Regions from separate parts of the Cytobacillus sp. FSL R7-0680 genome, predicted to be linked through region 1. Evidence: riboswitches for the same ligand, from Rfam matches in the RefSeq annotation. Region 1 holds a riboswitch; the other holds the start of a gene.
What was found. A riboswitch is a leader RNA that binds a small molecule or an ion and turns the genes downstream of it on or off. The one in region 1 is predicted to bind S-adenosylmethionine.
Positions count from the first base shown of each region.

Region 2: it holds a riboswitch for S-adenosylmethionine, as region 1 does, so the genes downstream of both, MKY26_RS13720 (iron-containing alcohol dehydrogenase family protein) here and MKY26_RS22450 (MetQ/NlpA family ABC transporter substrate-binding protein) in region 1, are expected to answer to the same signal.

Region 1 is NZ_JBBPAO010000002.1:69,832-79,379, forward strand. It holds gene MKY26_RS22435 (MFS transporter) at 1-504, shown strand, start outside; gene MKY26_RS22440 (hypothetical protein) at 564-749, opposite strand; gene MKY26_RS22445 (aminoglycoside phosphotransferase family protein) at 839-1,702, shown strand; gene MKY26_RS22450 (MetQ/NlpA family ABC transporter substrate-binding protein) at 1,785-2,609, opposite strand; SAM riboswitch class I at 2,698-2,808, opposite strand; gene MKY26_RS22455 (pyridoxal phosphate-dependent aminotransferase) at 3,049-4,212, shown strand; gene MKY26_RS22460 (STAS domain-containing protein) at 4,507-5,280, opposite strand; gene MKY26_RS22465 (cobalamin B12-binding domain-containing protein) at 5,267-5,917, opposite strand; gene MKY26_RS22470 (hypothetical protein) at 5,914-6,285, opposite strand; gene MKY26_RS22475 (antibiotic biosynthesis monooxygenase family protein) at 6,282-6,587, opposite strand; gene MKY26_RS22480 (GNAT family N-acetyltransferase) at 6,597-7,094, opposite strand; gene MKY26_RS22485 (TetR/AcrR family transcriptional regulator) at 7,659-8,264, opposite strand; gene MKY26_RS22490 (DUF5392 family protein) at 8,292-8,726, opposite strand; partial or broken gene MKY26_RS22495 (MerR family transcriptional regulator) at 9,176-9,271, shown strand; gene MKY26_RS22500 (hypothetical protein) at 9,305-9,523, shown strand.
Region 2 is NZ_JBBPAO010000001.1:2,723,339-2,745,533, forward strand. It holds gene MKY26_RS13660 (amino acid ABC transporter permease) at 1-85, opposite strand, end outside; gene MKY26_RS13665 (amino acid ABC transporter substrate-binding protein) at 186-1,259, opposite strand; gene MKY26_RS13670 (TetR/AcrR family transcriptional regulator) at 1,774-2,340, shown strand; gene MKY26_RS13675 (MMPL family transporter) at 2,436-4,568, shown strand; gene MKY26_RS13680 (pyroglutamyl-peptidase I) at 4,828-5,430, opposite strand; gene MKY26_RS13685 (mechanosensitive ion channel family protein) at 5,517-6,635, opposite strand; gene MKY26_RS13690 (PadR family transcriptional regulator) at 6,926-7,273, shown strand; gene MKY26_RS13695 (HAAS signaling domain-containing protein) at 7,260-8,282, shown strand; gene MKY26_RS13700 (glycine betaine uptake BCCT transporter) at 8,323-9,840, opposite strand; gene MKY26_RS13705 (hypothetical protein) at 10,100-11,515, opposite strand; gene MKY26_RS23395 (GNAT family N-acetyltransferase) at 11,634-11,927, opposite strand; gene MKY26_RS13710 (hypothetical protein) at 11,861-12,172, opposite strand; gene MKY26_RS13715 (hypothetical protein) at 12,382-12,957, shown strand; SAM riboswitch class I at 13,037-13,152, shown strand; gene MKY26_RS13720 (iron-containing alcohol dehydrogenase family protein) at 13,245-14,360, shown strand; gene MKY26_RS13725 (MetQ/NlpA family ABC transporter substrate-binding protein) at 14,357-15,178, shown strand; gene MKY26_RS13730 (methionine ABC transporter ATP-binding protein) at 15,218-16,255, shown strand; gene MKY26_RS13735 (methionine ABC transporter permease) at 16,230-16,901, shown strand; gene MKY26_RS13740 (MMPL family transporter) at 16,993-20,097, opposite strand; gene MKY26_RS13745 (TetR/AcrR family transcriptional regulator) at 20,187-20,762, opposite strand; gene MKY26_RS13750 (hypothetical protein) at 20,970-21,413, opposite strand; gene MKY26_RS13755 (3-oxoacid CoA-transferase subunit B) at 21,776-22,195, opposite strand, start outside.

The sequences.
Region 1 (9,548 bases):
TTTTATGCAATTGAAAAGGACTTAGTAAATGCTGCTAGCTTTTTCTTCTTTGTCTATGCCATCGCTGTCTTACTATCCCGTCCTTTCACTGGTAAATTAATGGACAGCAAAGGGGCAAATTACGTGATGTATCCAGCGTTCATTTTATTTGGAGTAGGTCTATTCTTACTTAGTAATTCATCAAATGGTGTTATGTTATTAGTGGCGGGGGCTTTGATTGGCTTAGGCTTTGGTAATATGCAGTCTTGTACACAAGCGATTGCGGTCAAATTAACGCCACCCCATCGCATGGGGCTAGCTACTTCCACCTTCTTTATCTTTCTCGATGGTGGTTTAGGTTTTGGACCCTATTTATTAGGTTTACTGATTCCTATAACTGGCTACAGTATGTTATACATTTACATGGGGATAGTGTCGATTGCTTCAATTATTCTTTACTTTTTAGTTTATGGACGAACCGAACATAATGGGAGTAAACAGACACATCAAACAGCATCAATGTAAAATAAGGTATGCTATAATGAAAGAAGAGACTCCACGTAATGGAAGTCTCTTCTTTCTAATTAAAATGGTTTATTCGGTTCATATGTCGGTTGTTGATTCGTCACTTCATACTCATAACTTTTCTCCATTGCTGCTTGTACTTCTTCTGACTGTTCTAATTCTGTATCCATTTGATTGTATTGTTGAGCTTCATTTTGAGCAGCAATAATTTTCTCATCCACTTGATTATCATACTTTTTTTCCATTGCTTTCACTCCCCTTTTATAAGATGTCTCGCCTATTTTCCCCCTCAAAAAAACGATTTATACAAAATAATAAAAAAGGAGACTGTTCCATGAAGGAATTAATTAAAAACCATCTCCCGCATCTTCAGGAAATACAGATTGAAAGCAATCATTCTGGTTGGGATCATCATATTTATATTGTCAATCAAACATATGTCATCCGAATACCAAAAACAAAACAAGTATTAGTGAAAATAAAAAAGGAAATAAAGCTACTTCACCAGCTCTCATATCTTTCTTCCATTATTGAAATACCAAATTATCTTCCATTTTATAATAAAGACGGACAAATGATTGGTGTTTTTTACCACTTCATTAAAGGACAAGCATTATCTCATTCATTGATTACTCCTCCTTTATATGAAGCCAAGCGGCTAGGAACATTTCTTACAGAATTACATCGTCTGGATATAGATGAAGCAAAGAAATGTAACATAGAAGAACTACATAGTGAAAATTATTGGGCGCAATTACATCAAGCCCTGATTAAAAAAATATTTCCGTTCTTAAAAGACGCAGAAAAAGAAGAAATTGATAAAATGTTTTTAGCGGTGTCAAAATTTAAAGAAGCAAAAGTGGTGATTCATGGTGATCTAACAAGTGCCAATATCCTTTATCATCCAAGCAAAAAGGAAATATCAGGAATTATAGACTTTACAGATACGCAAATAGGGGACCCGGCGTTTGACTTTGCAGGGCTATATTGGGATTTCGGAGATCAATTCACCAAAGAAGCTCTCGCATCTTATCAAACAAAATTCAATAAAGATGAAATGTATAGAAGAGTCACTTCCTTTTACGGCTTACAACCAATATTTCACAAATGGTTGAAAAACGTCAATGACCAGGATGAAAAAGTTGTTCGACAATCCATAAGTACAGGAATGACCAAAATACAAATTATGCACAGATAAGTTTAACAGTATTCTACAACTATTATTAGAAACCGGACAAATCCATATAATTTTGTCCGGTTTCTTGCTTATTATTACTTCGTTATTCCATCCACGCTGGCTTTCCAAATCCTTGAAACTCTTCGTCGATAATTTTTTCAAATTCTGCAGACTCAACCACTTCTTTTAAGTCTTTCGCATATTGTTTATCTTCAAAGTCTGCTTTAACTGCAACCACGTTGCGATAATCATCAAGCATATTTTCTAGTGCTAATGCACTTAATAAGTCCATATCGGCTGCCAACGCAAAGTTACCAGGAACTGCAGCAAGATCCACCCCCTCAAGAGATCTTGGTAATTGTCCTGCTTCAATCGGTTGAAAAACTAAATTCTTTTTATTCTCCTTCACATCTTTTTCAGATACTGTTAGTGGATCGGCGTTTTCATCAATCGTAATTAGACCTTCGTCATTTAACGTATTTAAAGCGCGTGCTGCATTCGTTGGGTCATTTGGAATAGCAATGGTTGCACCGTCTTTAATCTCATCAATTGAATTAAACACATTCGAGTAAATCCCCATTGGGGCTGTTGGTACAATAATTAATGGTGCTAAGTCCATGTTATTTTCTTTCTCGAAATTCTCCAAGTAAATTGTATGTTGGAAAAGGTTAGCTTGTATATCATCTTCATTTAAAGCTTTGTTAGGTTGGATATAATCGCTAAACTCTACGACAGTTACTTTATATCCTTTTTCCTCTAGACCAGGTACAATAGCTTTTTTCAACATATCACTATAAGGACCGGCAGTAGCACCAATTTTTAATTCTTTCGTTTCATCCACCTTTTCTCCACTCGTGTCTGAACCTCCGCCACATGCTGTTAGTAAACAAACAGTTGCAATGAATAAAACAATTAGCCACTTTCTCATTATGTTTCCTCCCCATAGCTGTAACCAGAATTTTAACCAATAAAAAAAGCCACTATTCATCATCTGAAAGAGGCATTGGTTTTATTCCGCCTTATCTTTCAGAATGAATGGATATCATTCTGCAGGAATTGGCACCTTCCCAATATTGGGGGTTGCCGGACGTCATAGGGCCTAGTCCCTCAGTCTCTCTGGATAAGCTTTTCATTTAATTTTTATGATATGATATTACTACTCTCTTTTATTTTTGTCAATGTTCGAAATAATGCTACATCCAATCTCCCAAGAAAATGGGTTTAGTGATCCAACTACCTTTCCTTTATTCTTTTAAAACAAAAAAGGAAATCGAATATTTCCTTTTATATAAAATTAACTGGACAATTTGTCTTTTTGGTTATAAAATGCGTTCGTATATAGATTAAATGAATGAAGGTGGATTAAAATGGAATTATCGCATCGTTTGAAGCAATTACCTCAACAATTTTTTGCTTCCCTTGTTCAAAAAGTTGCTGCTGCAAAACTTGAAGGCAGAGATGTTATTAACCTAGGACAAGGCAATCCCGACCAGCCAACACCTGCACATATTGTACAATCACTTCAGCAAGCTGCAGAAGACCCAATGACACATAAATATTCTCCTTTTAGAGGAATTAATGAATTAAAGAAGGCCGCCGCTTCCTTTTATGCGCGTGAATATGGGGTAGAAATTGAGCCTGAAAAAGAAGTAGCTATCCTTTTTGGCGCAAAAGCAGGTTTAGTAGAAATTCCATTATGCCTACTCAATGAGGGAGATTTAATGCTCTTACCAGATCCAGGTTACCCTGATTATGAATCTGGTGCGGTTTTGGCAAATGTAAAATACGAAACCTTTCCTTTAAAAGAAGCAAATCAGTTTCTACCTGATTACTCGCAATTTACAGAAAAACAAAAAAAGGATGCCCGCCTACTATTTTTGAATTATCCTAATAATCCAACAGGCGCGACAGCTGATTCCACATTTTTTGAAGAAACTGTTGCTTTTGCTAAGGAAAACAACATTACCATCTTGCATGATTTTGCTTATGGTGCTATCGGCTTTGATGGAAAGAAACCTGAAAGTTTCTTAGCCACAGCCGGAGCGAAAGACGTTGGTATTGAAATGTATACATTATCAAAAACATATAATATGGCTGGGTGGAGAATTGGATTTGCAGTTGGAAATGAACAAATCATTGAAGCCATCAACCTTCTTCAAGACCATATGTATGTAAGCTTATTCCCTGCGATTCAAAAAGCTGCAGCCTATGCATTAAATGGGGATCAAACAAGTGTAGACGAACTTGTTGCTCGATATGAGAGACGTAGAAATGCATTCATGAACGCTTGTGAAAAGGTTGGCTGGCACGGCAAGTCTCCTTCAGGATCGTTTTTTGCTTGGATGCCAGTGCCTGAAGGATACAATAGTGAAGAATTTGCTGACTACTTACTGGAAAAAGCTGATGTAGCTGTTGCCGCAGGAAAAGGCTTTGGGACCTTTGGAGAAGGTTATGTTCGGGTTGGATTACTTGTCGATGAAGAACGATTAATTGAGGCAGTAGAAAGAATTGGTCAACTCAAATTATTTTAATATAAGAGGTATGGCAGCCACAAACCTAGCCCATAGAAACATGTATAACTTATGTTCCTATGGGCTAGGTTGTGTAACTTGGAGGCTTTTATGAACGAACTCAAGCTTCATATTCTCTTCCTTTTAAATTCGCATTCCCGTTACAAGGTATCATCTTCATTGTTACATATGTCTTTACTTAGTTTTTTCGGAACGTATCTTTATCCGACAACCTTTTTCTTTTAACAAAGCCAACCTATAAACACATGTGCAAACATATACATTATCCAAGTAGGCTCTCAGTTTAATAAATGTTCATATAGCATGATCATTTATCACTGATTGAAGAAAACTTTGTAACGATTGTTCCGTATGAACAACATTTCTTAATTGATAAGGCTGAAGTGCTTTTGTTAGACTCGGATTTATACCAATGAGTCTCACTTCTCCTCCTGTCATTAGAAGAATGCTCTTGATTAAAAGCTCTAAGCCGCTCGTTCCCTCTTTATATACTTTAGCAACCGCTGTTAAATCAATCAGTATCCACCTGTAATCATGATCTGACAGACGGGCAAGCGTTTGCTCCATAATCGTTGTAAATTTATCGCCCGTCATATCGCCAAACAAAGGAATATAACAGATCTCTTTTGTTAAAGAGATAAAAGGACCTGATAATTCATCCAACCTTTGCAATGTTTTTTCTAATGTTTCCTTCTGCTCATAAAGCTCAAAATCTGTCTTTGCTAATCTGTTTTGTAGGGCCTGTAATTTCTCCATTAATGGTTCATTATCATCATCTTTGAATAAAAATTGCATGGACGCATTACCTTGAAAATCCCAACTGATATGAATATCAAATAGTGCTATCGGTATACTTCTTGTTTTTAAATTAGCTTCAAATCTCATACTCTTTTCTGGTATGGCAGCTACCCTTTCAAACTTAGAGATACTCCCTTCATCAACTATACTTTTAATCGTACCTTCTGATAAATCAAAGACTTCATCCGCTTTAGATGTATAGCTAATGATTTCACCATTCTTATTAGCTAGTATATACGGTATCGGCAAATGTAGATCAATTAATCGCATTTTTCCTCCCCTCCGTATTAAAAGCAGTGATCCATTTATCTACAGCATATAAGTTTGAAATAATTTCCGGCTTAATAGCGGTAAAAGAAGCTAAATCATATAAATTTGTCAATCTTCCACCTAATAAAATCCTAGGTTTCTTTGGTAAATAAGAAAAAGCTTCCATATATTCCGTAAGTGCCGGTAAATGGGTAGCAATCGAAACTGATAAGCCAATTACATCTGGTTTCCAATCCTTCGCAGCCTGCAATGCATATTGTACAGGTAAATTTGCTCCTAAAAACTTGGTTCTCCATCCATTCTCTGCAAATATACTGGCTACCATCTTTAATCCCAAATAATGCTGCTCTCCTGATAAACAAAGAAACATGGCGGTCGGTGCATCCTTAACAGGTTTAAACTTGTGCTTTGCAGCTAATCTTGAAAGAATGAAATCGCAAACTCCAGATGCCAAATGTTCATCTGCAACTGTTATCTCAAAATTTTCCCATTTAAGACCAATATTAACCATAGCTGGTGTAATAATATCTTGATAAATTTCTACATTAGTCAAATAATCGAATCGCTCAATATATTCCCAAGCATCAGCAACAGCTCCAGATAAAAGGATTTCTGCTAGATCTTCTCCTCTCGTCACTGTGCCTCGCCTCCTTGAACATCTCTTAAAATAGACACAGCCTCTCCTAACAAACCAATATATGCAGAACTAATTTCACTTTCTACCACCGTACATTTCTCTAATTCCTCTTCTAAAAAAAGAAAATTATCAATCAAGGTTTGCGTCGTCATACCATATTTAATTAAGATACCTCTTAACCAAAGGGCATAGTCAGTGAAAATCTTTGACGTATTTAATTCCATTGCCGTCTTTAAATAATCTAAGTGATGCATATTATCAATAAATGTTTGATTTCTCCCACGTTCACCATATCGTTCAATTAATGTAGGGTCTTCTCGAAATATCCTTTTTGTTACTTCTTCTGCGATTATTTCATATTTACTCACTTTACCACAACCTTATATTGCGACACTTTTGGAATGACTGCTGCTAATTCTTTATCTGGATACTTCTTTTCAAGATCATGAATTCGTTGAAAATCTTTACTTCTTACCCAGCGTAAATAATCTTCCTTTGTTTCAAAAATTAATTGTACTGTCAATTCTCCTTTACGTTTATCATTCTGAAGCAACATAAAGTCGACGAACCCATCTGCTTTATCGACTAAACGTGAACGATTCTTATATATTTCAATCACTTCATCTGCTTTACTTTCATTTACATCAAAAGTTGAGAATACGGTATACATAACTTCCCCCTACACATTTGGACTTGTGTTACTTCTCCATTCCATTACAATGGTTGGAATACTAAATCCGAAAATGGAATCATTCATTTTTCCTACTTGTTTAAATCCTTTTGAATGATAAAAATCCAAAGCAGAATCATTTCGCATCACAACAGAAACCGTAATTTTATTGACATCATAAAAATATTCAAACATCGCTTTTAGTAGGGCTGTACCAATACCTCGGCGGTGAAAACTCGGCAATATATATAAAGCACCTAATTCTATTTCTTTCTTAATATTTATTAATGAAAAATGAACGAAACCAATAACTTCTCCTTCTTCTTCAGCAACCAATAAAACCGAAGTAGATAAACTTCTCATTAAAGCGTCTTCAGTATATACAGATAATAAAAAATCAACCTGTGTTCGCTCGGGAATTAAGCCTTCATATGCGTAACGCCAACTCTCCCTAGCAACAGATTGGATTTGTGTACTATCTTTTCTTGAGAATAATCTAATTTTCATGTTCAATACCCACTAAAAGGAAGGAAATTTCCTTAAACGTATTTTATCTATAATTGTAACAGGAAATGAGGTTAAGAAAAAGGCAAAGGCAAGAATGGTATTGTTCATAAAATAAACAAACGTAAGTTTTTACTCAAAGCTTGTTCCAAAAAATCATTCTATTGTATAATAGGACTAGATAAAGGCATATATTAGAAAAGATCGGTGGTGCGGCAACACCGTCCGATCTCGCAATAGCATTAGCCAATGAACAATTGACACCATCCACCTATACATGAGGTGGATTATTTTTTATCATCGTTTTTGAATTGTAGCACAGCCATTATTAAACTTGTAAATGTACAAGCAAACACCAATGCCTCAAAAACTGACAAAGCAACACCCCCCTTCTACGGGGAATAATGGCTAAATTGACTATTGCTATTCTTATTATAGCACCACTATGTATATTTTTGGAATTTTGTGAAAAAATCACATAGATGCGATCATTCAATAGCAATTCAGCAAAAAAAGAGTTGAAACGAAAGAATAAATTTTTCATTCCAACTACTTCTCATTTCATGATTATTTCTTAAGGCCCCGTTTTAAGAGAGTGATTTCTAACTTAAAATTTCTTAGTGCTTCTTCCTTTGATTGATCCTTAGAAAATGTTTCGATAATACTCCTTAGTAAAACAGATGTAAGTATCTTCATTAAATACTTAAACTCTTCCTGATTTGAGATATGCAATATTTCTTTATTTACCTTTGATTCGAATTGGATAAACTGCTGATTCGTTTCATATCCATTGAAACTTCGACCAAATTCATGTTCCACTTCATATGTCATATTTAAAAATAAATTTTTGAGAAAGTTCCGATTCTCATCTTGTTCAGTAATCACCTTTTCGAAAAAAGCAATCATCATTTCAAAAATATCCCCATTGTGCTTATTCAATAAAAAGTAAACTTCACTTTGATTCCTTTTTACTCTCTCTTCTAGCAAGTAAAAAAAAGCATCTTCCTTATCTTCAAAATATTGATAAAAACTCCCCCTTGGAATACGGGCAGATTTTACAATATTACTAATAGATGCTTGCGATAGTGGAACACGAGAAAACTCTTGCTTTACAGCATTGATAAGCTTTTCGCGTTTTTCAATTGATAAATTATAAAAAGTGATTTTTGGCATTATACTCCCCTCCCTAAAGGAATCAATCTAAAACGAGGAACGGCGCTGTTCTTCACGCAGAAATTCCATGAATTGTGCAAGCGCCATAACAGGCTTCTCATTAATTATTATGATATATCTTTTTTTCATTTGTTCAGTTGCTATTTTGCTGTCATTAATACGTTGGATCATATAATCAACGCTTGTTTTCTCAATTGCTTTTCTGCGGATTTTCGATTCCTTAGATAAAGCCATACCTACAGCACCTAAAATGGAGTAGATGAGCAAAGTAATCCAAGTGTTTTCATCCATGGGCATGGTGAAAAGAACAATGATGATATTCATGATTGAGAAAACAACAAGCGGAAATGAAAATAACGAAAATCGAGAAGCAACTCTCATCGCTGGCGCTAAACGTTCATTTAATAATTCAATTTCTTTCTTAACAAATACAGGCATATCAGTAAAAGGATTCATATTCATGTGAATGCCATCCTTTCTATTTTATTTAATCACAAATAGGGTTTTCCCCTATCTATAGTTTCCCCTCACCTAATGGGAATACTGCCGGTAAATACATGCCGATGTTACCAAAATCAGTTGTGCATATTCCTTAAACCTTGTGGCTTTTTACATATAGAAACCTTTATACCTTGCAAACGAAGTTTCTTAACGATTTGGTTTAATGGCGTATTCAATATTTCCCCTCCCAAAAATGACAGTGTGTCATAATTAATTTTAATTTTAAATGACAACGTGTCATCTGTCAATTGAAAAACGATTGGATTTATTTTGTAAGTCGAAACTATTGTCAACTAAACTGGACAGGAGTATAATTTAACCATAACGTTATAGTTTGGAGGTATCATATTGGGAACGAGAAACTAAAAATCGGTGAATTAGCAGAAAGAGTAAATTTAACTAAAAGAACCATTGACCATTATACAAACCTTGGGTTACTTGAAGCAGAACGTTCTCCTTCAAATTATCGCTATTATGACGGATCAGCCATAGAAAGATTACATTTAATTGAAAAATGGAAATCAGAGGGTATGTCATTAGTGGATATTAAGAAAAAGTTGGATGAAAAAGATGTTCACGAAGCAGAAGAAATTGATGTACGTGAATTAAGAATTAAGATTAATGGGTTAAAGGATGATGTTTCAGAAGTGCTTGCCCATTTAAACAAGACTGATGTAACAAGTCAGGAGTATATTAAGAAAAATGTCTCTTCCGAAAGTATGTCCCTTATTCAAACATTGCTTTTACTCTTAAAATAAACAAATAAAAAGGCATTGCTTATAG
Region 2 (22,195 bases), on a different contig from region 1:
TAGCAAATACTACTTGTAAGATAATTGGGATAATCTTTTTATTTCGCCAAAATGGTGGAGAAATCGACTTCTTCTGATTCGACAGTTCACTCACATCTTACACTCCCTTCTAGAGGTACCTATTTAACTAATAGTTTAAAATAGACCTGCTATAGAGAATTCTCATCAAGCAGGTCTATCTTTACTTAACGGAATGGAGGAGAGTAAAGAATTCCGCCATCAGTGTATAATGCGTTTAACCCTCTATCTAACTTGAAAATAGTATCTGCTCCAAGATTCTTCTCGAAAATTTCGCCATAATTCCCTACTTGTTTAATAATCTGGTAGGCAAAGTCATTAGGGAGCCCTAACTGTTCTCCAAGATTTCCTTCAGTTCCTAGCAATCTTCTAATTTCAGGATTTTCCGATTCTAAAAATTCATCAACATTTTTAGAATTGATGCCAAATTCTTCAGCTTGAATAGTAGCATTAACCATCCAGTTCACTGCATCAAACCACTTATCATCTCCACCTTTTACTGACGGTCCAAGTGGCTCTTTCGATAAGTTCTCTTCCAAAATCTTATGGTCATCAGGATTTTCCATAACTGCCTGCCTTGCAACTAATCCTGATTTATCTGTTGTCCATGCATCGATGCTTCCTGATTCATATGCCGCTACCACTGCATCTTGACCATCAAACACAACCGCCTCATGCTCAATACCAAGCGCCCTCATCTGATCTGCTAAGTTCAGCTCTGTTGTTGTTCCTGTATCTACACCAATACGCATACCTTTTAAATCCTCAAGAGACTCTACCCCACTGTCAGCTCTCACCATAATACCTTGCCCATCATAGAAAGTTGTTGGAGCAAAATTCAAACCAACTTCCGAATCCCGGTTTGTTGTCCATGTTGTGTTTCTAATTAACACATCAACTTCGCCTGTTTGCACAGCTGTAAATCTCTCTTGAGCAGATAAAGGTCTAAACTCAACGGCTTCGGCATCCCCTATCGCACCCGCTGCTAGTACTCGAGCGAAATCAACATCAAACCCAACGTTCTTACCACTCTCATCGATGTAGCCAAACCCTGGCAATTCATCATTCACCCCAGCAACTAGCTTCTTATTATCAATCACTTTACTAAGAATAGAACTTCCAGATGATCCATTATTTGAATCCCCGCTTTCCTTCCCCCCCGCCTCTTCATTTGAACAACCAGTTAAAGCAAGCAATACTACTAAAAATAAACTCATAAAACCAAAAGAAATTTTCTTCATAATTAACCCCCTTTATTCTGTTATTTAACAGAATTTTTAGATATTTAACAATAGTAATAGACTTACCATGTAAGATTGTCTATCACTATATGTTATATATTAACTTTATTGTTTTTTATAGTCAACATTTATATTTTAAATATTCTTAAAAATATAAATATTTAGAATTAATAAATCAACTTAAAATTTTACTAACATACTAATCTCTTCCTATACGATTGACGTCTAATCATGTTTACTTACAAATAAGAGTATTTCTTAATAATGTTTCTCGTTTAACTAACACTCATCCTAAATACCCATTCTACACATCGGATTAATAATCTTTTTTTACCAAAACGGACCACATTTCACCTTCCCCTTCTCTTCTTCCATTTTTCCGTAATTAATCCATAAAAGTAGTTTCTCAATATAACACTTTATCTTCTTTCTTTTTGCAGAAATAATGAATGAAAAAGATATAACTTTCGATTATAAATGACAAACGATTATAATATTGATGAGGTGAATAAATATGGGTAGAGATAGAAAGTTCTCCATTACAGAATTATACGAACATACACAAGCATTATTACTAGAAGTTGGATATGAAGGATTTACGTTTAGTTTACTAGCAGAAAGGCTACATGTAGCTAGAGGGACAATTTATAAGTATTTTGAAAATAAAGATGAACTTATTACAGCTTTTATGATTTATGAAATGAATCAGTTTATGAAAAAACTCGAGCAAATTGAGGAAAAAGGGGATTTTGAACGGCAATTTACTTACTTAATGGAGATTATCTTTGAAAGAACTGAGATTCAGGAATTAATCAATATTACAAAGCAAGTGAATACAACAAACGAAAAAACAGTTGCAAATCAAACTTATTTTAAGAGCATGAGTATAAATATGTATACATGCTTACAAAACTTTGTCCAATTAGGTAAGCAAGAAGGAAAGTTAAACCCCTCCTTGCCAGACACAATGATATTAGGCTTTATTTTTCAATCAGTAGCCATTCCAAATCATTTTCAGTTACCACGTGAGCAATGGGTTCAATCCATTATTGAAATGGTAAGTAACGGGATACGCACATAATAATTGACACATGTGTCACTTTGGAGCAAAATATGATAGAAGCATGGATTTTTATGATATTTACCCCAACCTAACTTGAAAGGATGTCCTATCAAATGAAAAACTTGCTCCATACTATTACTGATCGAGTAGCAACGAAAAAAGGGGCCTGGATTACCATCGTCTGTTGGCTAGTTATCGCGCTAGGGTTAGCATTTTTTGCTCCTAATGCGAAAGATTATCAAGTGGGAAGAATTGCTACTCTCCCTGAAGATAGCCAATCGATTATCGCCCAAAACAAATTAGAAAAATACTTTCCAAGCGCTGACGGTATTCCTGCCATCCTTGTCTTTCAGGATAAAAATGATGAGCAACTTGAAACCTCTGTTTTAGCAGAACAACTAAATAGCTTTAAGGATAATGACATTAAAGGAATAACTGAGGTCATTCCACTAGAACAATTACCACCTGAAGCACTCAAAGGCTTCTTTTCTGATGATCAATCCATAGCAGTTATTCCACTACAATTTGCATCTAGTATGGAAAGCGGAGATATTCAAACTTCCATTCATCAAATGCAAGATATTGTCGAAGATCAAACAGACCTAAACTTTTGGGTAACTGGACCTGCTGGCATTAGTGCAGACTCTCTTGACCTATTTTCAAGAGCTGATGTTGTCCTTATTTTATCTACTGTCGCTTTAATATTAGTCTTACTTATTGTTATTTATCGCTCACCACTGCTTGCTATCATTCCTTTATTGGCTGCTGGCTTTGTTTATGAAGTTGTTATGAAGTCATTAGGTATTTTCGGAAGCCTAGGATTAAATCTCAGTCAACAAACTATTTCGATTATGTTGATCTTGTTATTTGCAGCAGTAGTTGATTATTCACTTTTCGTATTTTCACGTTTTAGAGAAGCATTAAAAAACCATGAAAACTCTTTTGAAGCGATGAAAGTGGCCATGAGAAGCGTTGGCATGCCTGTTTTCTTCTCTGGAGGCACGGTTCTTGCCGCTATGCTTGTTCTGTTCTTTGCCGAGTTTGGTGATTATCGAAACTTCGCTCCAACTTTCGCAACAGCAATGGCGATTATCATGATCTCATCCATAACGCTCATCCCTGCGTTATTTGCGTTATTTGGCAGAAAAGCATTTTGGCCAAAAGTACCGCAAGTGGGAGACCATTCAGTGAAAGGAAGTTCTTTCTGGAGTAAGGTAGGTCAATTCGTTGTCAAAAAACCGATTGTATCAGTTGTATCTGTCGGGGTTATCTTGGTCGTTTCTGCATTAAATATTTCAAACTTAGACTATGAATTTGATACGATAAAATCTTTCCCTGAAGATATGCCATCTCGTGTCGGTTATGAAGTATTAGAAGAAAACTTCTCTAGCGGCGATCTTGCACCAACAACTGTTTTAGTTGAATCATCACAAGCATTATCTGAAGAACAAATTTCTTCTATTGTCGAACAACTTTCATCAAGGTCAGAAGTAAATGAAGTTAGACCTTCTGGGACAGCTGAAAACAATCAAGTTCTTCAACTGAGCTTGACTTTCAATGACAGTCCTTATGCGATTGAAAGTATTAATGAACTAGAAAAAATAGTAAATGAGAAAGAAGAGTTATTAGATAACAGTAATATAGATGGTGACATTTATTTTTCAGGGGAAACAGCGTCATCATTAGATGATCGTAAAGTGAACAATAATGATATCCTTTTGATTGTTACCCTTGAAACGGTCCTCATCTTCTTGCTCCTTATTGCTTTGACAAAATCGATCAAAATGCCAATCTATATGATGGGAACTATTCTCATATCATTCTTAGCAGCATTAGGATTAGGAACATTTTTAACAGAGATATTTTTCGGAATCGATGCTGTAAGTAACCGCGTTCCTTTATATGCCTTTGTATTTCTTGTCGCACTTGGAATCGATTATAATATTATGCTCGTTTCTCGCTTTCAAGAAGAAAGAAAGCACCATAGTGTCAAAGAAGCTGTTCAATTAGCTGTTTCTCATACAGGTGGAGTCATTTCTTCAGCCGGCTTGATTCTAGCCGCAACATTCGCTGTTCTAATGACACAACCTATCGAGTTACTATTTGTATTCGGATTTATTGTAGCCGTTGGAATTCTATTAGATACATTCCTTATAAGAGGTGTACTTTTACCAGGATTAATTGTTTTATTAGAGAAAGATAAACAAGGAGATAAGCAAAAATCTAAATCTGCTAATAACGGATAGAATACAAAAATTAATTTATGTTTGTACTGCCACAGATGATGTTCTGTGGCAGTTTTTATACACTGAGAATATAACAGCCAAGGAGTTCTTACTGCAAACTTTCCTTTTGAACGGTCTTCAATTAGATAAACAGCGTTTAATACTCCTCTCCCAATATAAGATATATCTTTCACTTGCCAGGCCTCTTCAGACTCTAACGCTATTCGGATTTGTTGCTTTAAATGCTAATTCAACCTAAAATCACATTAGATTCCCCTAACTACTCTAACGTTTCTATACATATTTCGATCGCCCTTGTTAAATCCTCTTGACTCCAACTAGGCAGTTTACTATTGGTCAATGCTAATCGATGAGACGCAGGAATATGAATAAACCCTGCTGGGATATTAATGTTATGTTTTTTTATATAATACAGTACTTGATACATCACATGGTTACATAAATAAGCTCCTGCTGTATTAGAAATTTTTGCAGGGAAACCATGATGATGAAGCCTTTCGATCATTTGCCTATTAGGTAGCGTAGAGAAGTAACCATCTTCGCCATCCATGTGAATAGGCTCATCCACTGGTTGAACTCCGTTATTATCAACAGGTCCATCATTTACATTAATCGCTATCCGCTCGGGCGTTATTTTATCTCTACCAGCTGCTAGCCCCATAAGTATCACGGCATCTGGATTCATTTCTTCCATTTTTGTTATAAGTGTTTGTTTTACATGTTTAAACGAGACGGGGAGCAAGGCCGTTTGCACATGATAATTCCCAATTTTTTTGCCATCTAATGCTTCCACAACTTCTGCGGTTGGATTAATTGGAAAATCTAAAAAAGGTTCAAAACCGGTTAATAATAATTTTTGCATCTATCTCACCCTTCATTATGTAGAATATTCAATTATTTTACCAAAAGAGAAATCGCTTCTTTTCTAAACAAGAAGCGATTTCGTTTTTAAGAATCTTTCCCTAACATTAATTGATCTTTATTTTCCTTCTGATCTGCAAGGAGCTTGTCGGAATCAACATATACGCGAGTGCTTTCTAGCGCAATGATGACACCTTCTTGCTCTAGAATATCAATGATTTGAAAGTTAATATTCTCTTTAATTTTAAGGAATTCTCCCCAATTGGTTGTGTTCGTAAAGAAATACAAAAATAAGTCATATGAATTATCTTTAATTTCATCAAAAGTAACAAAGATGGTTTCTGGATGGATATCATCATTATTTACTAAAGTTGAATGAATTCTATCAACAATACGTTGTAGCTTATGTCTTGGTGTCTCATGTGAGATCGATAAATTAAAGGTAATTTGTCTTTTTCCCATTCGGCTCCAATTCGTAATGGGTTCATTCGCAATTGTCCCATTTGGTAATGTAACAATCGCCTGTGCGAATGTCCGGACTTTTGTACTTCTGAAGGAAATATCTTCTACGGTCCCTTCAACACTCGGCGTCATAATCCAATCACCGATTGTAAAAGGTTTCTCGGTTATGATGACGAAACCTCCGAATAAGTTACCGATTGCATCCTTCGCTGCAAAAGCAATTGCAGCACCACCGATACCAAGCCCTGCTACAAGACCACTGATATGGTATCCAAACTCTTGCAAGATAATACTTGCAGCAATAACCATAATCACTATTCTTAACATACGTGATAAAAATGGAATGAGAATATCATCCACCTCTAACTTATACTTATCACGCATTTTTATAAAGACTGCTGATGAAGCTGATGCTACATTATATAATCCCCAAGCAATCATAGTGATAAATGCGGATTTTATAAGTGCAACAAATATCCTATTATGTTGTTCTAAATATGGGAAAAAGTCCATTGCGATATATAGACCGACAATGATGAAAATCCATTTCACCGGTTTTTCAAAAGAAAGAAAGATATGAGATAAAAGCTGAGAGTTTGCCTTATTACTCACCTTCATTAATAGTTGAAACAAATATTTTGCAAAAATACCGCGAAAAATTAAAAAAAGTATTACGATTCCTATTGATATCCCTAGCTGTATCCAGGTGTTCTCAGAATCAAGGAATGAAAAAGCGCCTTCCATTTATCTGTCCCTCCTTATAATCTAGTGTTTATCATACCATAACACCGCTTGTTACCATTAGTAAAAAGATATTACTTTATGTAAATAACCGTTCCACACGTTAACAAACCTGATGGTTGAAAATAATGTCGAATGTATCTTGTCCTCTGCATTCTTATTCTTTCTCATTTTCAGCTATTCTACCTTGGAGATTTATGTTAAGAAATGCTGTCGAAAAATATTATGCACATTATTATTGATTTCATAATACTGTATGATATACACTATTGTTATTAACGAGGTGATTACAATTGAAAGACTTATTACATTCCCTTACAACAGAGCTAAAACGTGGAACACTTACATTAGCGGTTTTAAGTCAGTTAGACGAACCACAATATGGCTACTCTTTAGTACAAAACTTAGAACAATCAGGCATCGAAATAGAACAAAGTACTTTATACCCTCTACTTAGACGACTGGAAAAACAAGAACTTGTCACTAGTAGTTGGGACACAACCGAAAGCAGACCAAGAAAATATTATCAGCTTAGTGAATATGGGAAGAAAATATTCGCAGTATTAAAGGAGGAGTGGGCAAAAATGTCTACTGAAATGAATTTATTATTAGAGGGGGGAAATAACAATGGAATGGATTGATGTTTATATCCATGAGGTTACAAAGCGTCTACCAGAAAAACAACGGAATGACATTGCTTTAGAGCTAAAATCATCCATCTTAGATGCGCTACCAGAGAATTATTCGCTCGAAGATGTTAAAGCTGTATTGGAGGACTTAGGAGATCCTGCAGAAATCGCGAAGAATTATCGCGATGCGCCCTCCTATTTAATCGGTCCTGATTATTATGACTTATTCATGACCACTATGAAGATGATTTTACAACTTGCCATTGGGTTTGCTGTTGCTTTTATCTTTTTTGAAGGAGTAATTACTTACCTAAACAGCGATCAAGATTGGACTTATATATTTACTGCCTTTGGCAAAGGGATTTGGACGGTTATATCTACAGCTATCCAAGTCGTATTCTGGGTCGCTATTGTCTTCATCATTATGGAACGAACTGGCGTCGCGCCTTATGAAATCGCCGGTACAGGAGAAAAATGGACACCAGATGATTTGAAAAATATCACTGTTATTCCCAAGAAAAAAGGAATCACGAAGATCGATATTTTTGCTGCGTTCCTTTGGACAGCAATATGGGGTACCATTTACTTCATCGCACTTGATAGAGTCGGTATCTATACACAAAATAATCAAGAAACAGGGTTAACCCTACTGACGCCGATTTTCAACCAAGAGCTTCTTCTCTCATTCTGGCCACTTGTTTTGATTGTTCTTTTATGCGAGCTCACATTAACGGTATATAAATGGGTAAAGAGGCAGTGGACCAAATCTTTAGCAACCATTAACACTATCTATCAACTCTTGTATACAATTTTGTTCCTATTAATTATTCTGCAACCAAATCTCTTTCACAGTAATTTAATCAATGAACTTAGTCAGCTCTTTAACACAACAACAACAAGTATAAGCTCAATTCTTGACACAATTATTGGGGTATCTATTGCGATTACAATCATTTCAGCTGTTTATGCTTCGTATGATGGTTTTAAGAAAAGTAAAATAAAGAATGATACTTTACTGTAACTAAAAAGAAGCGCGAATAAAAGCCCCGCGCTTCTTTTATTTATTGCTCTTTTTTTCTTTTCTTCGGTTTAATATATAAACCCAATTCTTTCTTTTCTTGCATTAATGACCGATAAATTGAAATCATCATTAATATCATTATAAATGAGAAAGGGAAAGCGGAAATAATCAATGCATTTTGTAAACCTTGTAAGCCCCCACTATATAACAAAATTAAGGCTACTAATGATTGTGCCACTCCCCAAGTCAGCTTAACAGAATTATGAGGATTTAAAGAGCCATAAGTTGTTTGCATACCTAGCACAAATGTGGCCGAATCTGCTGAAGTAATGAAAAAAATGGCTACCAATAGAATAGCAATAATCGAAATCACCATAGACCCTGGAAACTCACTGAAAACACCAAATAGTACTTGTTCCGTTGGAAATTGACTTAAATCAACCGCTCCACTTCTTTGAACGTCCACGGCTGATGTACCAAATACCGCAAACCAGAAAAGACTAACTAACGCTGGAGCTAATAGTACACCTGAGATAAACTCTCTTATTGTTCTACCTTTTGAAACACGAGCGATAAAAATTCCGACAAATGGAGACCATGAAATCCACCATGCCCAGTAAAATATAGTCCAATCATTTATCCATGATCGATGGTCCTCATTCAGTGGTGAAATACTAAAACTCATTCGCATTATATTTTGTATGTAACCACCTATCGTATCTGTGAACATATTTAAAATAAGTACTGTTGGACCTAAAACAAAGACAAGCAGTACCAATATTACTGCTAAAACCATATTTACATTACTTAAATATTGAATGCCTTTACTCAAGCCTGACCACGCTGAAAGCATAAATAATACTGTGACAATCGCAACGATGATTACTTGTACTATAAAACTGTCAGGGATCCCGAATAAATACGTTAATCCTCCATTAATTTGTGCTGCACCAAACCCTAAGGTCGTTGCTACCCCTACAACTGTTGCAAATACAGCCAATACATCAATTAGTGTACCCCAAAAACCGTCCATCGCTTTTCCAAAAAGAGGCTTTAATGTGGCTGAGATTAAACCCGGTTCATCTTTTCTAAATTGAAAATAGGCTAATACTAAAGCGACAAGTCCATATATAGCCCATGCATGTATGCCCCAATGAAAGAAAGTATATCGTAAAGATTCTCTAAACGCTTCATCTGTCTCTCCGTTCGCCAGTGGAGGTGTGACATAATGAGATACCGGTTCTGCCGCTCCCCAGAATACAAGCCCGATGCCCATACCAGCACTAAACAACATCGCAAACCAAGAGATAGTAGAGAATTCCGGTTTAGAATCCTGTTTCCCTAATTTAATCGAGCCAATAGGACTAAAAATGAGAAATAGACAAAATACGACAATGATAGTTACCAAAATAAGGTAATACCATCCAAAACCATTTGTTAATAAATCTTGTAAATTAGCTGTTATCCTTTCGAACACACTAGGAATCGCTACACCTAAAGCGACAAAAATAAATACAATTACTACAGTTATCCAAAAAACATTCGATACTCTCTTCATAGATTGTTCCTTTCCCAAAAATCTTTTCTACTTCACTTTAATCTGCCTCTAAAAACCTTTGTTATAGTTTAAGACAAATTTTATTTATTATTCTTTGTCTGACAGAATACACAACCGTTCGACAAATCCCTTACACCTTTTACCCAATTAAAAATATATTAAACTCGATTTTCAAGACCTTTAGCCTTGTATCTTTGTATTAGCCACTTAATTAAAAAATGCCTTTATACATTATTCAGCATAAAAGGCAGTATTCGTTTTAATATTGATCCATACAACTCGTGTCAATAACCCACGGTTCCCCTGTATTCATATCAATCATTTTAATATGGCCAGTAGTAAGTGGATAGGTCGGTAAATAAGTTAATGTGTATTGATGCTTCTCTATATTCTTTCCCCAGCTTAATTCCATAAAAAGCTTTTCCTTAATCATTTCTGTTGCCGCTTTAAATGTAAGGCTTGCGACAAATGATACCTTTGAGAAGTCTTGGAGTACCTCACTATCTACATCTACATATTTCACCAAGCCTGTATCGTCTATTTGAATATGAACCAAAGCATCAGCTACTTGAACGCCCCTTTCTTGTCGAATAAACGTAAAATCGTATATGCCGTTTGCGGGTTTTTGACTTATTACATTATCGTCTAATTGTTGCAGTTTAAAATAATCATGAGGGTTATCACAAACTGCTTGTAACACTGATGTAGCAGTTAAAAGCGCCACTTTCGAATTAACATGTCCAGAAACAAACGTTTCAGAATCATCTAAGCCCATTAATTTAAGCAGTCTTCCATCCGCATTGAATACAAATTTTATCGCACCAGGGATATCTAATTCATCATCTAATAAATCTTCCTCACTCACCCGTAAAGATTTTTTAGGTAACTTACTCCATACCTCTAGTCTACCACTTTTCGTTTTTGCTTCAGCTACAAGCATATGGTCTTCCGTCATTCCCGCCAATGTATAAATATCTATAAATTCAGCCAAATCGGGTAAGGATGTCATCAGCGTTTTGCCAACACCAAACGAATCCGAGGTAAGTATTCCCCCATTTGTGTGTACACCAAGAATAAAATCCTCCAACTGATAAACATAGTGATACTCATCATCACCATTGACAAATATGTCATTATCATACTTTGCAATAACAGGTAGAATCCTTAAATGATTTAAATAAATCCGCTTCGCTTCTTCATTCGTAATCAGTGTTTTGGGATAGACAAGTTCAAAATCCATGCTTTCTCTTTCGACTGCACTTAATACCCCATTACTAAGCATTGTAAAACTAATTCCAGAATGAGGGAGTTCCTTATTCAACCGCTCATCTTTGCGATTATATAAAATCATATGATATTCACCTAAGTCAATGTATGCTGACAAATATAACCCATGCCTGAAAGTCGAATCATAGAACCTTTCTATAAACTGCTCTGCTTGCATGATCATATCAAACTTACTCATTTCCCCTGGAATTTCATCTAGTTCATCCGTATAAATGAAAAACTCTGCCACACCTAATTCATCCATACGAACCGAGCCAATTGACTCTCCCCAATCTTCCAACAGGATATCATACACATTTTCTTCAAATTCCATCTGCTCCATAACTAAATCATCTGGGTTGATTCCTTTAAAATAGGTTTTTAGTTGTTCCATTATTAAGTGATTCAAAGCAGCTGTTCTCCTTTAGTTATGATTTAATTAACGTGCAGGAAGTGAAATTTTAACATTAAATCGTTTCTATTTAAAGGTTCTCTTTAATTCTTCCCATAATAATGACATCTATAAATTAGAAAAGCGCAGGGCGCCCGCTTATCGGTGACAAGCATAAGACGAGCCGGCAGAAAGGTTGTTTTTTAACCTTTTTGACGGATTGGCTTATGACCTCGAGCCGATGGCGTCCGGAGCTAGACAAAGCCTCGTTAAACATTTCATATAATGCAATCGCCCTTATATTATCTGCACATACATCTAACTCTAATCTGATGAGTCCTAACTCTTCATCGGCAAGCTTTACTATTCGCTCAAGAAGCGTCTTGCCAATCCCTCTTCCTTGTACTTCTTCATTAATAGAGATGGACACATTCCGCTATATCTTAACTTTCCACTTCTCTCTTCTAAGGAAGCTATCCCTCGAACATGACCGTTACATTCTGCAACAAATACATCGTCTTCTTTTGTAAGTCCTTCAATATAATCTTCAATATCTTTTAATCTCCCCGATGATAAGGCCATTGTTTGTTGAATAATAGAATCTTGCCTATGCATATCATGAATATCTCTTGCATCATTTATATGTATCGGTCTAATCTTTATTTCTTCCCCCATATAAAAACTCCTTTTTTTATAAAACTGTTCTGAATGAAAACTTATAAACCAAGACTACCACTTTTCTTAGTTTGAAAATATTGCTTTATTCATTTACGAATGAACAGTATAAAAAGTTTCTTATCATTGCACTGACATAATCACTACGATACAAAATATATATGAAAGGAGGCATCGAGATATTTTATGAGCATCCAAAGGAGGGTAATTTGAATATGCTTGCTTTGTTCAGTCTTTTTCTAGTTGTCGGCTACAGTTTCTTTTTCTTTATTAGTGCCGTTAGAAAAAAGAAAGAAATAGCTACAAAATATTCTAAATGTATTCCCATGGTGGTTGGTATGACGAGTAGCTTAACAATCGGTTTGATTATATCTGTGTGGTTACCAGAAATGGCTAAAGCAACTGTATTATCAATTCTCATTAGCGCTGTCATTGCCATTTTTATAGGACTACCGTTTAAAACAAACGGACTCGTTGAAGCTCAAGCGTCAAGTCTCATGGGAAGTATGATGGGGGCAATGCTAGGCATTATGTTGGTACCCAGTGAAGTTACATTTATGATCATTAGCATGGATCTGATTTATTTAATTAGTATTTTTGCCATGATGCTTCTCATGCACAAAAAACATTCATTAAAGGAAGCATTGAAAAATCGACCTGTGCCCTTCTATCTAACATTCTTATTAAGCATCGCCATTATCTGTGCATCGGGAATTCATCAAGAAGCGAAGAACTCAATTCATCCGATTGAAGAAAACACCCCACAAGTAGAACACCATCACTAGTTTAATGATTAATTTCAATTATGTTATTGACTTTTCATGTAATAGATAATATTATGAATATAATTTAATAAAGCATTTTCTCTTATAAAGAGCGGCTGAGGGACTGGCCCTGCGACGCCCGGCAACCATTCATATACCCATATGAACAGGTGCTAAATCCTGCAAAATACTTTTTGGTATTTTGATATATGAGAGAGGTTTACTACTATTCTAGTATATTTATGCCTCTCATGATGAGAGGCATTTTTGTTTTTATCATCACATCAAAAGAGAAACGAGGAGAGGAAATGACTGTAACAATCGTAAAAGGGGCTCCAGGACATTATTTATTAGGTTCAGGCATTCTAACAGAACTCCCCGACCTACTTAAAGATATTTCTGTTTCCAAATACCATATAATAACCGGTAAAAAAGCTTGGCAAGCCGTGCAACCCTACTTGCCCAAGGAAGTAATAGATAACAACGTTCACCTTCATTATATAGATGGTCACACTACCTTAAAAAAGGTCCATGACATCCAAGAAATAATAACAAATGATGGTGCTAATGGCGTAATAGGTATTGGTGGTGGGACAGCATTAGATATAACAAAAGCAGTTGCGATTGAAGCATCTGTTCAATCCATTCTTATACCAACAATCGCAGCTACCTGTGCCGCATGGACACCATTAAGTGTTTTTTATAATGAAGAAGGCAGCTTTACTCATTATACAGAGTTCCCTATTGCGACAACCCTCGTATTGGTTGAACCTGAAATTATTGCTAAAGCGCCTATTACTTATTTAAAAGCAGGAATTGGGGATACATTAGCCAAGTTTTATGAAGCTGAAGCTCTAATTGAAAGTTTTTACCCTGAAGAAACACTTCCTGTACCTAAACAAATTTCGCAATTTTCAGCTAAAATTTGCCGAGATACATTGCTTAATGATGGTGAAGCCGCACTACAATCAGTAGCCAAAAACGAAACCTCAAAAGCACTTATCCGTGTGATTGAAACGATTATCATGACTGGGGGTATGGTCGGTGGATTCGGCGAAAAAGCAGGACGAATCGCTGGTGCCCATTCGTTTCATAATGGACTAACCGTAGCGGATGCAGCCCAAGATTTTCTTCATGGGGAATTAGTCGCTTACGGGATTCTTGGTCAATTGGCCATTGAAGAAAAATGGACGGAAGTTGATTACCTTCTCCCGTTTTATGAGAGCTGGCAATTGCCAAGTAGTCTCTCTAGTCTAACTATTGATGTGAATGATGAGCAATTAATGAAGACAATTGTAAAAAAGGCGATACGCCCAACTGAATCTATTCACTTTATGAAAAACGAGATAAGTGAACATTCTGTTTTACAAGCACTTCGATTATTAGAAAAACAAAATGAACAAAAAGGAGTTCAAACATCATGAAAAAATGGTTACTAACTGGAACAGTCTTATTATCTTTAACAGGCTTAGCTGCATGTGGTAGTGATGAAGCCAACAACTCTACAGAAGGATTATATGACGATGAAGAATTAGTCATTGGTGTCACTGCAGGTCCACATGAGCAAATCTTAGAAAAAGTAATTGAATTAGCTAAAGAAGAAAATATCAACATTAAATCACAAGTATTTACTGATTATGTGATGCCAAATGTCGCATTAGCTGAAAAAGAGATTGACTTAAACATTTTTCAAACAGAGCCTTATTTTAATGCATTTAAAGAAGATAGAAATTTAGATTTAGTTAAATCTTTTGATACCGTTTCATTCCCGATGGGCATCTATGCACTCAATGTAAAAGATGTAGCTGAATTAAAAGATGGCGCAAAAATCGGTCTTCCGAGTGACCCAACAAATAGTGGCCGAGCTCTATTACTATTTGAAAAAGCGGGATTAATCGAATTAGATCCTGAAACAGGTATTAATTCAACAGTTCGTGATATTGAAAAAAACAATGGTAACTATGAATTTATTGAACTTGACTCTGCTCAAATCGCTCGTCAGCTAGAAGAGCTTGACGCTGCAGCTATTAACACGAACTTTGCAATTGAAGCCGGTTTTGTCCCTTCTAAAGACGCTATCTTTATCGAGCCTAAGGATTCACCTTACGTAAACCACGCTGCTGTCCGTACGGAGAATAAAGATGATGAAATTCTTGAAAAATTAGCTGATATCTACCGCAGTGAAGAAATTGAAAAGTTTGTTGAAGAGGAATTTGACGGATCAGTTATCGTCTCTTGGTAAAATGATTAAAAATGAGCGTTACGGAGGGAGCATCAAATCATGATAGAGCTTAAGAATATAACCAAAACCTTTACAGGAAAACAAGGAAGCATCCATGCATTAAAGGATGTCTCACTATCAGTGAATCAAGGAGAAATCTACGGGGTTATCGGATACAGCGGCGCTGGTAAAAGTACATTAATTCGCTGTGTGAACTTACTTGAAAAACCTGATAATGGTTCTGTAAAAGTCAATGGGGTGGATTTAACCACGCTGACACCAGGAAAACTCCGTGAAGCAAGAAGTCATATCGGCATGATTTTTCAAGGGTTTAACTTATTAAAAACAGCAACAGTTTATGATAATATTGCTATCCCTCTTAAACTAACAGGATTAGATAAGAAAGAAGTAAAGAGCCGCGTTAATAAATATTTAGAGATTGTCGGTTTAAGTGAAAAACAAAATGCTTATCCAGCTGAGTTATCTGGTGGCCAAAAGCAAAGGGTTGCTATTGCACGTGCATTATCGCATGAACCAGAAGTATTACTCAGCGATGAAGCAACAAGCGCCTTAGATCCAGATACAACAGAGGCAATTCTTGATTTGCTATTAAAAATCAATAAAGAATTAGGGATTACGATTCTCCTTATTACACATGAGATGAATGTTATCCAAAGGATTTGCGATTGTGTGGCCGTTATGGAAAATGGGGAAATTATTGAAGAGGGACGAACGAAGGATATCTTTACCTCTCCTCAACACAGTACAACAAAAAGATTCGTTAATAGCTTATTTTCACATGATATCCCCGATGATCTATTAGAGGAATTAAGTGAAAGTGGCCAAGTGGCAACATTATCTTTCTTTGGTGAATCATCAGGTGATCCTGCACTTGCATTAGTAACGAAAAAATATGATATTTTCCCTAATATCTTATCTGGTAATATTACAAGATTAAAAGATGAAGCATTCGGACAGTTGCTTGTCCATTTTAAAGGCGATACAGCAGAAATTAACAAAGCCATACAATTTTTACAAGAGAAACAAGTCCATGTGGAAGGAGTGACACTCAATGAACGCCATCAACGAATTTCTTGATGCATGGGGTGCTGATTTATGGGAATCAACGATACAAACCTTCCAAATGGTTGGTATCTCTCTCGCTATTTCCATTCTGATCGGGCTACCATTAGGGATTCTCCTTGTTTTGACTAGACCAGGTAAAGCCCTAGATAATAAATTTGTATATAATGTGCTCAACGTAGTGATTAACGTCATTCGTTCCGTACCTTTTATTATCTTATTATTTTTCATTCTACCGTTTACCAAATTTATTGTCGGTACATCGATTGGTGTAAAAGGCGTAATTGTCCCACTTGTTATTTATACTGCTCCATATATTGCGCGCTTAATGGAATCAGCATTACTTGAGGTTGACCGTGGCGTAGTCGAAGCCTATGAAGCAATGGGAATTAAAACAAGACATATTATATGGAATGTACTTGTTAGAGAATCTCGCTCTTCAATCGTTCTTGGACTCACGATTGCAACAATTGGATTAATTGGTGCTACAGCAATGGCAGGACTCGTTGGCGGCGGAGGACTTGGTGACTTAGCCTACCGTTATGGACATTTAAGATATGAAGTTGATGTGATGTATGTCACAGTCATTTTACTGATTATTTTAGTACAAGGATTACAGTCATTAGGGAATTTCTGGGCTGCGAAGTTAAAGAAGGATTAAAGCAAAAGAGCCGAAGCGAATGTTCGGCTCTTTTCTTATTTCTGATAGAAGGGTCTTAAGAAAACCGGGGAAGAGATTGTTCTTCTTAACTTTAGGTCTCTTCTCTTCTTCTCTTTAATTTCTCCCCAATGGCTAAAAATGATGGGACTAAGATTGGTAGCATAAGTAAGCTCAGCATGATTAGCCCAATTATCACAACTAGCGCCACTTCAATCAGTGTAATAACACCTGAAGGGATTAATGCAGCAAAGGTCCCTCCTAAAATAATAGCAGCCGATATCACTACTCCACCTATATTTTTCGCTGCCGTTAAGATCGCATTTACTGGATTACCATCCACTTCATTAAAACGCATCATAAGAAAGATACTATAATCGACCCCAAGAGCGATAATCATAATAAAGCCAAAAAACGGCACATTCCAAGCGAGTTCACCCACGCCAAGAATAGATTGACTCATCCATTCACTAATACCTAATGAAGTATAGTAGGCTAATAGAAGTGCAGCAATAATATATAATGGCTGCATAACTGAACGGGTAATGACCATTAGAACGACGCCAATGCCAATTAACATTATTGTTGCCGTTCGAGCGAAATCTTCTGTAGCAATATTTTGTAAATCTAGATTTTGCTGTGTTTGCCCACCGATTGCATATTCAGCATCTTGTAAAATGGTTGCCTTCAAGCTTGCCGGCACTTGACGATTGACTTCCTCCATTACCTTCATGGCTTCATTTGTATAAGGATTTTCTTCTAACACAATCGTCAACGTCGTCATTTTTTGATTATCTGATACATACATATCAAGTGCTTGCTGGAATTCCTCTCCATTTAACACTTCCTCTGGAATAAAGAATTTCTCTGAAGCTTTCGAGTCACTTAACCCGCTAAGATACTTATTTGCATCCTGTAAACCTTCTCCTACTTGATTTAATCCATCTGTACTTTCTATTAATCCCTTTTGTAACTCCACCATTTTCTCACTTAAATCATTTAAACCCGTTTGGAGCATGGTTTGTCCCTCATTAATCTGGGCTAAACCAGACGCTAATTCACCCGATTTTGTTGCCATTTCGTCTGATGCATTTGCACCATTTGCTAGCCCTGCTTGCAATTCATTTGCACCTGACTCTAATGCAACTAAACCGTTATGCAGTTTTTCTAAACCAGCATCCACTTGCTCTAGTCCTGCATTCGCTTCTTCAAACTGGGACATCGCTCTTTCATATTGCGGATGAACAGCTTCTAATTGCGTATTTAACCCCTCAACTTGTTGCTTCGCCTCCCCTGCTGTTCCTAATGCGAATTGCATATGTTCATCTGAAGCAGCTTCGGGATTTTCTTCAATATAGTTTGTTAAAGATTGCTCAATTTGCGTAAATGCCAAAGTCATGCTTGTTACTGCAGTATTCATCTGTATAAATACATTGCCTGTATTCGAAAGACCTGTTTGCAGATCTGTATAGCCATTCAATAATGTGCCAGTTGCACCAGAAAGCTGTTCCACACTTGCCTTCACATCTGCAACCCCTTGATTTAACTCACTTGCCCCACTACTTCCTGATTGAATTCCAGTTGTTAATTCATTCAGTGCCTCAACTAAGGTCGACGCTCCGTTTTTAGCATTTGTTGTTCCATCAATGAGTGTTTGCACATCTTCTAATTGATTACTATTTTGATTGGCTGATAATTCTCCTTCAGCAGAAGATAAACCATCATGTATCGATCCTACCCCTTTGTTAGCATCCCCAATCCCTTGGTTTAATTGATCTGTTTGATCATTTAAATAGAGTTCTGCTATTTTTTCTCCAGTTGGTCTTGTTACAGATTGTACCTTGGATACGCCATCGACAGCTAATATTTTCTCTGTCAATTCATCTATCGCTTGCAATGACTCTTGTTGATTGAGTGATTGCTCATTTTTTATAACTAATGTTGCCGGTGCTGAGAACCCAGAAGGAAAATGGTCTTCTATCCGATTGATCCCCTGTTTTGATTCAAAAGAATCATCTACTTCAAGAAGGTCGTTATAGCTTAATTCTCCCGAGTATTTGAATACAAATGGCAAAGAGATAAGGAGGACAATAAGTAATGAGAGAAAAGGACGCATTATTGAATGTCCTGATAGAAATCCCCAAAATTTACTGTCTGCATGACCATCAAATTTCTTAGATGGCCAAAACATTTTCTTCCCTAATACGTACATGAAAAATGGATTAAATGTATACAACACTCCGACAAGGACTGCTACACCAATAGCTACTGCCGAACTAGCTTGATACAAACTAAATTGAGCAAACATTAATACAATAAAACCAATAAACACCGCTAAACCACTATATAAAACAGTAATTCCTGCCGTACGATAGGTAACTTTAAGTGCCTCTAAAATGGATTCCTGCTTACTCAGCTCTTCTTTAAACCTCGTAAAAAGTAAAATATTATAGTCCGTACCTATTCCAAATAAAATCACTACTAAGAACACTTGCGTAAAATTTGAAAATGGGTAATTAAATGATTCTACTAAGTTGGCAATAATAGACATAGAGACGATATAGGATACACCCACAGATAATAATGAGATAAACGGTATAATCGGTGAACGGAAAACAAGAATTAATACGAGTAGGATGAATACGACGGCAATTGCCTCGGTTTTCTTAATCCCATCCTGCGTCGCCTGAACAAAGTCTTCCATGACAAGTTCGTTGCCAGTAATAGAAACCTGGAGTGTTTCTGTTATGAGCTCACTTCTAAGAGAATTAGCGACTTCCTGTAATTCTCCTTGCTCTCGGTCAATAGAAATCTGCGCTAGTATGGTCGAACAATCTTCAGCTGTTAGAACCGAAGCTGCTTCTTCACCATCTAAATGCGTTGTCATCTCTTCGATACCAAGTGTTGATTGTCTGGCTTTTAATTCTGCAAGAAGTTTATCTAATTCCTCTTTCTCCTGATTAGACATTTTCTTGCCATCTTTTGATCCTATTACTGCTATAAAATCATACGTATTTGCATTCTCATCCATTTCCTCTAACATGTGTGACGCTTCTCTACTTAAGGCATTATCTGGTATGGTTATTTGCCCCTTTTCTCTAACAAGGTCATCCATATTCGGCATCCAAAGGAAACTTAATATTGAGATGACAACCCACCCGAAAAATAATAGGGTTCTTACATTTTTAAACTTTGACACGTTCTGGCTCCTTTCTCTTTTTTAAATCACGGAATGAATATTCATTCCTATTTATGTTCAGCTTGAAATCAACTTTCAAGCTAGCTTAACTAGTTGGCTTTAATCGCATTCCAACAACATTCCTCTAAGTTATCCATTAAAGGAGAACTACCATCAATCGTTCCTGCCCGCACCATTTTTAAAATTTGTACAATGGCACCATAAACAACACCTATCAAAGCCTCTGTTTGTAGAACAATAATTTCTCCTCTTTCTTGACCAACCCTAACAACATTGGAGATATACTCTATAAACGAATCAAAAAGTTCCTGACTCTCTTCTGTTAAAAACATTTCATTACAATGAGAATCAATGAAATGTAGCGCATGTGTATCTCCCATCGCAAAGTGGTGAATACTCTCAAAGATATGATGAAATTGTTCACGGATACTTGCATCAGTCGGATAATCCTTTAATAATTGTTCAAATAACGCATTTAGTTTTTCCTGGAAGAGCACATTAACTAAGTTCTCTTTATGATCAAAATAACGATAAATCGTTCCTGCCCCAACCTTTGCAGCATCAGCAATCATTGGTACCGTCGTCCCGTTATACCCCCTCTCTGCAAACAAAACAATCGCGGCATCCAATATATCTTGCCGCTTCGACTTTTTTGCGTCCGTCATATACTCGCTCCTCACTTTAGTCAATATATGATTCGGAATGAACATTCATTCCTTTTGGGAATAGAATAATATATTTTTTTATATTTTACAAGGGAAAAGAGAGAGGTATTTGGACTTTAAGCAAAAATGGCAGACTTGCCATTGACTATAGGAAGATGTACACAAACAACTATTTAACACACCATCTGCGTTTTTGTGAGTTTGGGTTTATATATGGGTTGCGCGCAGTTCTTTGTTGGCTACTCCTCGCTTTTGCACGTATTCATCATTTGCGCGCAATTCTTTGTTTGCCACTCCTCGCTTTTGCGCGTATTCATCATTTGCGCGCAATTCTTTGTTTGCCACTTCTCGCTTTTGCGCGTATTTATGGGTTGCGCGCAGTTCTTTGTTGGCTACTCCTCGCTTTTGCGCGTATTTATGATTTGCGCGCAGTTCTTTGTTTGTTACTCCTCGCTTTTGCGCGTATTCATGGGTTGCGCGCAATTCTTTGTTTGCCACTCCTCGCTTTTGCGCGTATTCATCATTTGCGCGCAGTTCTTTGTTTGTTACTCCTCGCTTTTGCGCGTATTCATCATTTGCGCGCAATTCTTTGTTTGCCACTTCTCGCTTTTGCGCATATTTATGTTTTGCGTGCAGTTCTTTGTTTGCCACTTCTCACTTTTGCGCGTATTCATGGGTTGCGCGCAGTTCTTTGTTGGCTACTCCTCGCTTTTGCGCGTATTCATCATTTGCGCGCAGTTCTTTGTTGGCTACTCCTCGCTTTTGCGCGTATTCATCATTTGCGCGCAGTTCTTTGGCTTCTCCCTACCACCTTTGCGCGTATACTTGAACTATACGCATTTCCCTGCCTTTTCCTTCCAACTTTTGTGTGTATTCATTACTTAAAGAACAACTCACCTAACGATGCCTGACTTGTTCACAAACTCCCACTTTATTTTACTTATCTTCCTAACCCCTCTTACATATAGCAAAAAGACTGACTCAAGAATAAAGTCAGTCTTTTTGCTACAAATTTATTTCACCGATTCACGTACAATAAAAGAAGCGGCAGTTGCCTCTTTTAATTCTTCTAAAGTCACGCCCTCTTGTAATTCTACAAGTTCCATGCCCTTTTCAGTGAATTCGAAGACTGCCATGTCCGTAATAAGTACATGAACAACTCCTTCACCAGTTAGTGGCAATTCACAACTCTTTTTCACTTTAGATTCACCATATTTATTACGATGGTCCATGATGACAACGATGCGTTTTGCTCCTTGAACAAGGTCCATGGCGCCACCCATACCTTTAACCATTTTTCCTGGTATCATCCAATTGGCTAAATCACCTGTTTCAGATACTTCCATACCACCAAGGATAGCAAGATCGATATGACCGCCACGAATCATAGAGAAGGATTCTGCGCTATCAAAATACGAAGCATTACGTTTAGC